Regions from separate parts of the Serratia sarumanii genome, predicted to be linked through region 2. Evidence: predicted binding sites of a transcription regulator. Region 2 holds the regulator's gene; each other region holds the start of a gene.
The links. Region 2 encodes LexA, which represses DNA repair genes until DNA is damaged. Its sites were predicted from a motif close to TNCTGTATGTACATACAGNA; they were not measured.
Positions count from the first base shown of each region.

Region 1 (2,203 bases), 1.8 Mb from region 2:
CGCGCCCGGACAGGTAGCGCGAGTAGTTTTCGATGCCCGAGCAGTAGCCCAGCTCGTTCATCATCTCCAGATCGAACTGGGTGCGCTGCGTCAGGCGCTGCTCTTCCAGCAGCTTGTTGTTGGCCAGCAGCACCTTGCGGCGGTCCGCCAGATCGACCTTGATCTCTTCCATCGCTTGCATGATCCGCTCGCGCGGCGTCACGTAGTGCGATTTCGGGTAGATGGTAAAGCGCGGCACCACCTGCTCGATCTGCCCGGTCAGCGGATCGAACAGCGACAGCCGCTCCACTTCTTCGTCGAACAGCTCGACGCGCAGCGCCAGCTCGTCCGACTCCGCCGGGTAAATGTCGATCACCTCGCCGCGCACGCGGAAGGTAGCGCGCTGGAAGGCCTGATCGTTGCGGGAATATTGCAGCTCCGCCAGGCGGCGCAAAATGGATCGCTGATCGATGATCATCCCCTGGGTCAGGTGCAGCATCATCTTCAGGTAAAGATCCGGATCGCCCAGGCCGTAGATCGCCGACACCGACGCCACCACCACCACGTCGCGCCGCTCCAGCAGCGCCTTGGTGGCGGAAAGGCGCATCTGCTCGATGTGCTCGTTCACCGAAGCGTCTTTTTCAATGAAGGTATCGGAGCTGGGCACGTAGGCTTCCGGCTGGTAGTAGTCGTAGTAGGAGACGAAGTATTCCACCGCATTCTCCGGGAAAAACTCTTTCATCTCGCCGTACAGCTGCGCCGCCAGCGTCTTGTTCGGCGCCAGCACCATGGTCGGCCGATTCAGATCGGCTATCACGTTGGCGATGGTGAATGTCTTGCCCGAACCGGTGACCCCCAGCAACGTCTGGTGCGCCAGGCCGTCTTCCAGCCCCTCTTCCAGCTTGCGGATGGCTTCCGGCTGATCGCCGGCCGGTTTGAACTCTGAATGCAGTTTGAAAAGTTTACTCATTGCTCGGCTACCCTGTGGAGATGCGCGCGCTCAGGCGGCCAGCCGACTCTGCGCCGGGCATGGCCCCTAATTATGGAAAGTGTCGGCGATTTGCGCCAGTGCCCATGATACTGGATATAAAACCAGCTTCAAGCGGATTCGTCGCTGCGCCCGATGCCGCGGCAACGCCGTTGCACCGTGGCGTTACAGTCCGGTGACATTTTTATTGTCAATAACAGATTTATCCCCAGAACTTGCCGCGAATTAACTTATTGATAGCACCGCGTCGAAAAATCATACATAGAGACCTGATCAATACCCTCGCGTCTTGATTTTAATTAAATTATTGATAATTAATTACTTTAATAAAAAGACGAGAATGCGGGCAAAGCGAACAGAACCCGCGTCCGCTCTCGCTTTACAGCGTTTTTCTAAATCTAATACACAAGGTTATCCACAGGAATAGTGGATAACTCTCACCGCCCCGCCCGGGGCGGGAGTTACAGAAAGAAAGCTTTTCGCCCTTTACACTGGCCAAAATGCCTTTTTTAGTTATTTTTTCATAAAAATATCGCTTTGTTTATGCCGATTAATACTAAAAATCCCCATTGCCAAAATCGCATTGGCTCCTTTCACGTGGATCGCTCTTGACGGCGGCGCAATGCCTTGCACCATGCCCACACCGAACAGCACCACAAGAGTGCAAAAAACGTCCGGGTTAACTTGCCCGCGTATTTTCAGGCCGTCACGGCAGCGCGCGTCAGGCCTGACGTGCGGTTAACAAGGCGATAACAATCCCCCGTTTTCACCCGGCGGCAAAAATTGGCCTGGGAGTTGCTTTGTCTTCCTGCGTATAAATGCGGTGCGGCAGCATGATGCGCTGCCGGCCGCGAAGTTTCACCGCCGCGGCGTTATCGCCCGTAAAAACGCAAGAACGACACCAAGTCGTCACAAGCGTCGTTTTTAACGACATATTGACTGTCATTCCGTCCACCGCAGACCTGGCTCTGGCTCCTCGGACGGACGGCATTTTGTTCCAGACATTGCCACACTCGGGAAATTCGCCGCTCATGCGGCCTTTGCAGCCCCCGCCAACGAGTGAAACGAGCGTCTATGAGGAGAATGCCAAATGCTGAGCCTGAGATCGGTCAATCAATTTTACGGGCAGAACCACACCCTGTGGGACATCAACCTGGAGCTGCCGCGCGGCCAGTGCACCGTCCTGCTCGGGCGCAACGGGGTGGGCAAGACCACGCTGGTCAACTGCATCATGGG
Region 1 covers NZ_CP124750.1:1,300,543-1,302,745, reverse strand. The annotation lists gene uvrB (excinuclease ABC subunit UvrB) at 1-949, opposite strand, end outside; gene SSARUM_RS06165 (hypothetical protein) at 1,734-1,913, opposite strand; gene SSARUM_RS06160 (ATP-binding cassette domain-containing protein) at 2,058-2,203, shown strand, end outside.
Region 1: uvrB (excinuclease ABC subunit UvrB) is a predicted target of LexA. The motif match lies at 1,058-1,077, and genes of this name have one in related genera.

Region 2 (2,203 bases):
CGCCGTTCAACAGACGCAGGTGCGGCGTACCGTGGCCTTCGCGGCCCGGCGAGCGGCCGAACATCACCGAAACCGGCAGCATCTGAATGTCGAGATCCGGATTGCTGCGATGCAGATCCAGATAGTCGTGGAACAGCTTTACCGACTCTTCTTTCGGGGTGTAATAGCGGAACACGCGCGGGCCGTCGTGAATGAACACGTAGCTCGGCAGCACGGTGCCGTCGATCTCCAGCGAGTTGAGCGGATCGGGCAGATCCTGCGCCAGGCACTGGGTGCGCAGCGTCAGCAAATCCGCCTTGGAATTGTAAGGTAAAACATACAAAATCGGCCGTGAGGGATCCAACCCTAGCTCGGTAACCGGATCTGAAGGGATGACCTTACTTCTTACCAACAATTTAAGTGGTAAATTCAATATTTTATAATAAATTTTACGCCAACCTGACATAACAACGTGAAGCCTCTTGTTAGCAATGCGCCGCAAGCATACCAGAAACCGGGTAGCAGATCTGTGGTGTTCGAAAACCGAGAGCCGTCAGCGCGGACTGTTCTAGACTCTTTTTATTATGACCGACCTCTGAGAAAGGCACGAAAACATGGCAAACCAAGCAACCGGACTGACCCGCATCATCAAGGCCGCCGGCTATTCCTATAAAGGGCTTTCCGCCGCCTGGCAGCACGAAGCGGCGTTCCGCCAGGAACTGGTGGTCACCCTCCTGGCTATCATACTGGCTGTCTGGCTGGATGTGGGTGCGATAGCGCGCATTTTATTGATCGGATCGGTAGCGCTGGTGATGATCGTCGAGATCCTGAACAGCGCGATCGAGGCGGTGGTGGATCGCATCGGCAGCGAACATCACGAGCTGTCCGGCCGAGCCAAGGACATGGGATCGGCGGCGGTGTCGCTGGCGATCGTGCTGGCGCTGTTCGTTTGGGGCACGGTCTTATGGCAGCACTTCGGCTGACGAAAAGCGCCTACTGACTGATTTTTATTTAATCTTCGGTTCCCAATCCGCGCTTACCTGTATATACTCACAGCAAGACTGTATAAACAAACAGGGGGCGGAATGAAAGCACTAACTACCAGACAGCAAGAGGTCTACGACCTGATTCGCGAGCACATTTCGCAAACGGGCATGCCGCCAACGCGTGCCGAGATCGCGATGCGTCTGGGGTTCCGTTCGCCTAACGCCGCCGAAGAACACCTGAAGGCGCTGGCACGCAAAGGCGTGATCGAAATCGTCTCCGGTGCTTCGCGCGGTATCCGCCTGCTGATGGAAGAAGAAGAGGGTCTGCCGCTGATCGGCCGCGTCGCCGCCGGCGAGCCGCTGCTGGCGCAGCAGCACATCGAAGGGCACTACCAGGTGGATCCTTCCCTGTTTAAACCGAGCGCCGATTTCCTGCTGCGGGTGAACGGCATGTCGATGCGCGACATCGGCATTCTGGATGGCGATCTGCTGGCGGTGCACAAAACGCAAGACGTGCGCAATGGCCAGGTCGTGGTGGCGCGCATCGAAGACGAAGTGACGGTCAAGCGCCTGAAAAAGCACGGCAACGTGGTTGAACTGCTGCCAGAGAACAACGAATTCCAACCTATCGTGGTCGATCTGCGTCAGCAGAATTTCACTATCGAAGGGCTGGCGGTCGGCGTGATCCGCAACGGCGACTGGATTTAATCGTCGCACCCTCAGTGCCGCCTCCTTGTATCAATCGCCCCTGTTCTGGGGCGTTTTTGTTTCTGACCTTGCCATTCGCCACCGCTACGGGAACTTCTCATCATGCGCTTGATTTCCGCCTTTACCAGCGACACCGATAAAGCTCTGTGGCGCCTGGCCCTGCCGATGATTTTCTCCAATATTACCGTGCCGCTGCTCGGGCTGGTGGACACCGCGGTGATCGGCCACCTCGACAGCCCGATCTATCTGGGGGGCGTCGCGATCGGCGCGGTGGCGACCAGCTTCCTGTTCATGCTGCTGTTGTTCCTGCGCATGAGCACCACCGGCCTGGCGGCGCAGGCGCTGGGGGCACAGAACCCGCAGGCGCTGGCGCGCGCCTTTATGCAACCGCTGCTGTTGGCGCTGCTGGCCGGAGCGGCGATCGTCCTGCTGCGTTATCCGCTGATCGAACTGGCGCTGCGGATCGTCGGTGGCGATGGCGAAGTGCTGGAACAGGCGCGGCGTTTTCTTGAGATCCGCTGGCTCAGCGC
Region 2 covers NZ_CP124750.1:4,558,731-4,560,933, reverse strand. The annotation lists gene plsB (glycerol-3-phosphate 1-O-acyltransferase PlsB) at 1-445, opposite strand, end outside; gene SSARUM_RS21615 (diacylglycerol kinase) at 594-962, shown strand; gene lexA (transcriptional repressor LexA) at 1,065-1,673, shown strand; gene dinF (MATE family efflux transporter DinF) at 1,776-2,203, shown strand, end outside.

Region 3 (2,203 bases), 1.4 Mb from region 2:
CGCCTGCCGCGCCACCTCCAGCAAATCCTGCCGGTTCAGCACCGGGAACACGTGCTCCTGGGTGGTTTGCTGAAAATCCTGAAACTTCAGCTTCACGCCCTGCCGGGCGATGTGCAGATCCGGCTTCACCTTGCGCAGCCGCATCTCCAGCTCGGGATAGAGTTTGTCGATAATCAGCGTTTCGCAATCTTCCCAGTCGTGAATGTCTTCCGCCAGCGTGCGCTCCACCCCCACCGATTTGCGCAGCCGCTCAGGAGAGATTTCGCGCCGATCGATGCCCTGACACCGCTCCCACAGCACCCGGCCGAACTTGCCGAAGCGCTTGAGCAGCTGCGCCAAATCGTATTGCTGCACGTCGGCGCAGGTGATAAGCCCCACCTCTTCCAGGCGCTTGGCGGTCACCTTGCCGACGCCGGGGATCTTGCTGAGCGGCAGCTGCTGCAAAAACGCCGGCACCTGCGCCGGCGTGATCACGTACTGCCCGTTCGGCTTGTTCATCTCGGAGGCGATTTTGGCGAGAAACTTGATAGGCGCGACGCCGGCCGACGCGGTGAGGTTCAGCTCGTCGGCGATCGCCTGGCGGATCTCCTGGGCGATCAGCGTCGCCGAACCGTTGCATTGCGGGCTGTCGGTCACGTCGAGGTAGGCCTCGTCGAGCGACAGCGGCTCGATCAGCGGGGTATAGCGGGCGAAGATTTCACGGATATGCAGCGAGGCCTCTTTGTAAGCCGCTATGCGCCCCGGCAGCAAGGTAAGGTGCGGGCACAGCTTGAGCGCCATCGCCGTGGACATGGCGCTGTGCACGCCGTAGCGCCGCGCCGGGTAGTTGGCGGTACTGATCACCCCGCGCCGATCGGCGCTGCCGCCAATCGCCAGCGGGATATCGCGCAGGCTGGGATCGTCGCGCATTTCCACCGCCGCGAAGAAACAGTCCATATCGACATGAATGATTTTACGCATCGCACCCTCCAGTAACACTGTATAAGTATACAGTCAGATACCGAAAGCTCAAGGCCGCAGGGTTCGACGAAAGCGCCGTTTCCGCCAGATATTTCCGCGTTGTTAAAAAAGCTTAATTTTTCAATAGTATGATTTCCGCCATCCCGTGCGGCTCACCACAACGACAACGAAAAGGTACCCTACATGATCAGATTTTCTCATTTGCTGCTGGCTTCCGCGCTGTCGCTGAGCGCGCTGGCGGCCAGCGCCGCCGCCGGTCACGCGCCGGCGATCGTCGCCCACCGCGGCGGCACCGCCGATGCGCCGGAAAACACCCGCATCGCCATCGAAACCGCGTTGAAAAACGGCGCCGACGCCATCTGGATCACCCTGCAAGAATCCAAAGACGGCGTCATCGTGCTGTATCGCCCTTCGGATCTGAAAACGTTGACCAACCGACAGGGCCCGGTCTCTGCCTATACCGCCGCGCAGCTGGCCGAGATCGACGCCGGCTGGGCTTTCGCCAAGGGGGATGCGCACCCGTTCCGCGGCCAGGGCCTCGGCATTCCGCGGCTGGATGAGGTGTTGAAGGCCTTTCCGCGCGTGACTTTCTATCTGGACATCAAATCCCCGGACGCCGATCCGGCGCAGTTTGGCCGGGCGCTGCTGGCGACGCTGGAAAGCACCGACAGCCTGAACCGCATCCGCGTCTACTCCACCGACGCCAAATACCTGCAGGCGCTGCCGCCGGCCATCCCGCGCTTCGAAAGCCGCGACGAGACCCGCACGCTGCTGGCCAACGTCACCATGGCGCACCAGTGCGACGTCAAACCGGACAACCGCCAGCCGCGCTGGTACGGGCTGGAGCTGAAGCGCGAGGTGGAAGTGGTGGAGAAATATACCCTCGGCGAAGGGCGTTCGAAGGCGTTTCTGACCTGGGATAAAGAGTCGATGGACTGTTTCCGCTCGCAGGGCCCGGCGCACATCATCCTGTTCGGCGTCAACTCGCCGCAGGATTATCAGCAGGCGCTGGCGCTGGGCGCCGACGGCGTGATGGTCAACTCACCGGCCGAGGCAAAAAGCTTCCGCAAGGCGAAATAAATCATCGGCCAAGGGCATAAGGCGGTTCGACAAACCCACCTTATGCCCCCGGCTTTAAACATCCGTTAGTGAGCAGGAACCACCTGGATGATGCCATTTTCATTGCGTACACTAAACCCTGCCCCAAATAGCCGGGCAGCAGGCTCAATACCTTTACTTCGTT
Region 3 covers NZ_CP124750.1:908,845-911,047, reverse strand. The annotation lists gene dinB (DNA polymerase IV) at 1-960, opposite strand, end outside; gene SSARUM_RS04215 (glycerophosphodiester phosphodiesterase family protein) at 1,144-2,040, shown strand; gene SSARUM_RS04210 (putative T6SS immunity periplasmic lipoprotein) at 2,106-2,203, opposite strand, start outside.
Region 3: dinB (DNA polymerase IV) is a predicted target of LexA. The motif match lies at 976-995, and genes of this name have one in related genera.

Region 4 (2,203 bases), 2.3 Mb from region 2:
GACGCAGTAAAAAAAGCGCCGGGCGACGTTGTTAACGATTTGTATGATAGTTGTCGCCTATTAATGCACCCGCTGTCGGCAAATCGTACGCCGAACGCAGAAATTTACCTTATCAAAGTCGCATTAGGCTGCCGAATCGCCAAGCGCGCAAAAACGGCGCATTCTGCGACTTAGGCCGCTCCCTGCCGGGGTTTATCTGCCAGCGATTCATAACCAAAAATGGGATGCAGACTTTTCGTGACGGTACGTTGTTCTGATTTTGCTTCTTTTACTTTGACAATCCGCTGCGCATTTGCGAAAACATCATAGGAAGAAGAAATTATCCCCGTAACACCAGCAAATCGTACGTATTTGCGCCGCGAGGCGGCAATGCGCGGTGGATGTGCGGAGCAGGGCGCGCAAGCGTTTGCTGATTTTTTCTCGACCTTAACGTCGTTACCGGCGCCGCGTGGGGTTGGACAGACAGGCTGCGCGGCGTGGAATGATGGTAGTGAAGAAGCATATGACAGGCATCGGGTCTTCGCTTGGAACGAACCCTTACACATTGACGTTGGCTAGGGTGTGGCAAGTGCACGGAAGAAAATAAGAGAGACAATAATAATGGCAGACAACAAGAAACGCCCGGGTAAAGATCTTGACCGTATCGACCGCAACATCCTGAATGAGCTGCAGAAGGATGGGCGTATTTCGAACGTCGAGCTTTCGAAGCGCGTGGGGTTATCCCCGACACCATGTTTGGAACGCGTGCGCCGTCTCGAGCGCCAGGGTTTCATTCATGGCTATACCGCATTGCTTAACCCGCATTATCTGGATGCGTCACTGCTGGTTTTCGTGGAGATCACGCTGAACCGCGGCGCGCCAGATGTGTTTGAGCAATTCAACTCGGCAGTGCAGAAGCTTGAAGAGATTCAGGAGTGTCATCTGGTTTCCGGTGATTTCGACTACCTGTTGAAAACCCGCGTACCGGACATGTCGGCTTACCGTAAACTGCTGGGCGAAACCTTGCTGCGTTTGCCGGGGGTCAACGACACCCGTACCTACGTAGTGATGGAAGAAGTGAAACAGAGTAACCGTCTGGTTATCAAAACACGGTAAGGTGCAGGTGCAAAACCTGATTAAATTGGTTACACTCCTGTTTATTCATACAGTTTCGGCGCCGGGGAAGCTTCTCGGCGCTGTTGCTATGTCAGCTAACAGGAACCTGGAGAGCCTTTCTTGAGCCAGGAATATACAGAAGATAAAGAAGTTACCCTGAAAAGACTCAGCAGTGGCCGGCGTTTGCTGGAGGCTGTGCTTATCGTGGTAGCGATTTTTGCCGTTTACCTCATGGCTGCGCTGGTCAGTTTCAACCCGTCTGACCCAAGCTGGTCGCAGACCGCGTGGCATGAGCCGATTCACAACTTGGGCGGCGGTGTTGGGGCCTGGTTGGCCGACACGCTGTTCTTCACCTTCGGGGTGCTCGCCTACGCGATACCACCGATCATGCTGGTCCTGTGCTGGGCGGCCTATCGCCAACGGGCCAACAGAGACTACGTCGACTATTTCGCGCTCTCCCTGCGCCTGATCGGCACCCTGGCGTTAGTGCTTACCTCCTGTGGGCTGGCGGCGCTGAACGTTGACGATCTCTATTACTTCGCTTCCGGCGGCGTGATCGGCAGCCTGCTGAGCAACGCCATGTTGCCATGGTTCAACGGCATCGGCGCCACGCTGGCGCTGCTGTGCGTGTGGGCGGCGGGGCTGACGCTGTTTACCGGCTGGTCCTGGCTGGTGATCGCCGAGAAGATCGGCGGGGCGGTGCTGGGCGTCGCGACCTTCATGACCAACCGTTCGCGTCGCGAAGCGCGTTATTTCGAGGATGACGAGCGTTACGTTGACGACGAGCCTGAGCAGGCAGGGAAGGGCGCCGCCGCAGCGGTTGCCGCGACCGCCGCCGGAGCCGCGGCCGCCGATGACGACGTGTTGTTCTCTGCGCCTTCGGTCACCGAAAGCGCCAAAGAGGCGGCGGAAGACGCCGCCGATCCGTTGCTCAGCGGCCTGCGAGCCGACGATGGTGAGGTTGAAGCCGCCGCCGCGCCAATCGCGCCGGCGGCTTCGCCTGCACCGGCGGTGAAGGCAGCGATCCACGAGCCCGTTGCAGCGCCGATCGCCGCTCAGGCGCCGTCGGTAACGGTGGCGCCGGCTGCGCCGGCCTCGGTCAATCAGC
Region 4 covers NZ_CP124750.1:1,726,638-1,728,840, forward strand. The annotation lists gene lrp (leucine-responsive transcriptional regulator Lrp) at 601-1,095, shown strand; gene SSARUM_RS08225 (DNA translocase FtsK 4TM domain-containing protein) at 1,216-2,203, shown strand, end outside.
Region 4: SSARUM_RS08225 (DNA translocase FtsK 4TM domain-containing protein) is a predicted target of LexA. The motif match lies at 1,131-1,150, and genes of this name have one in related genera.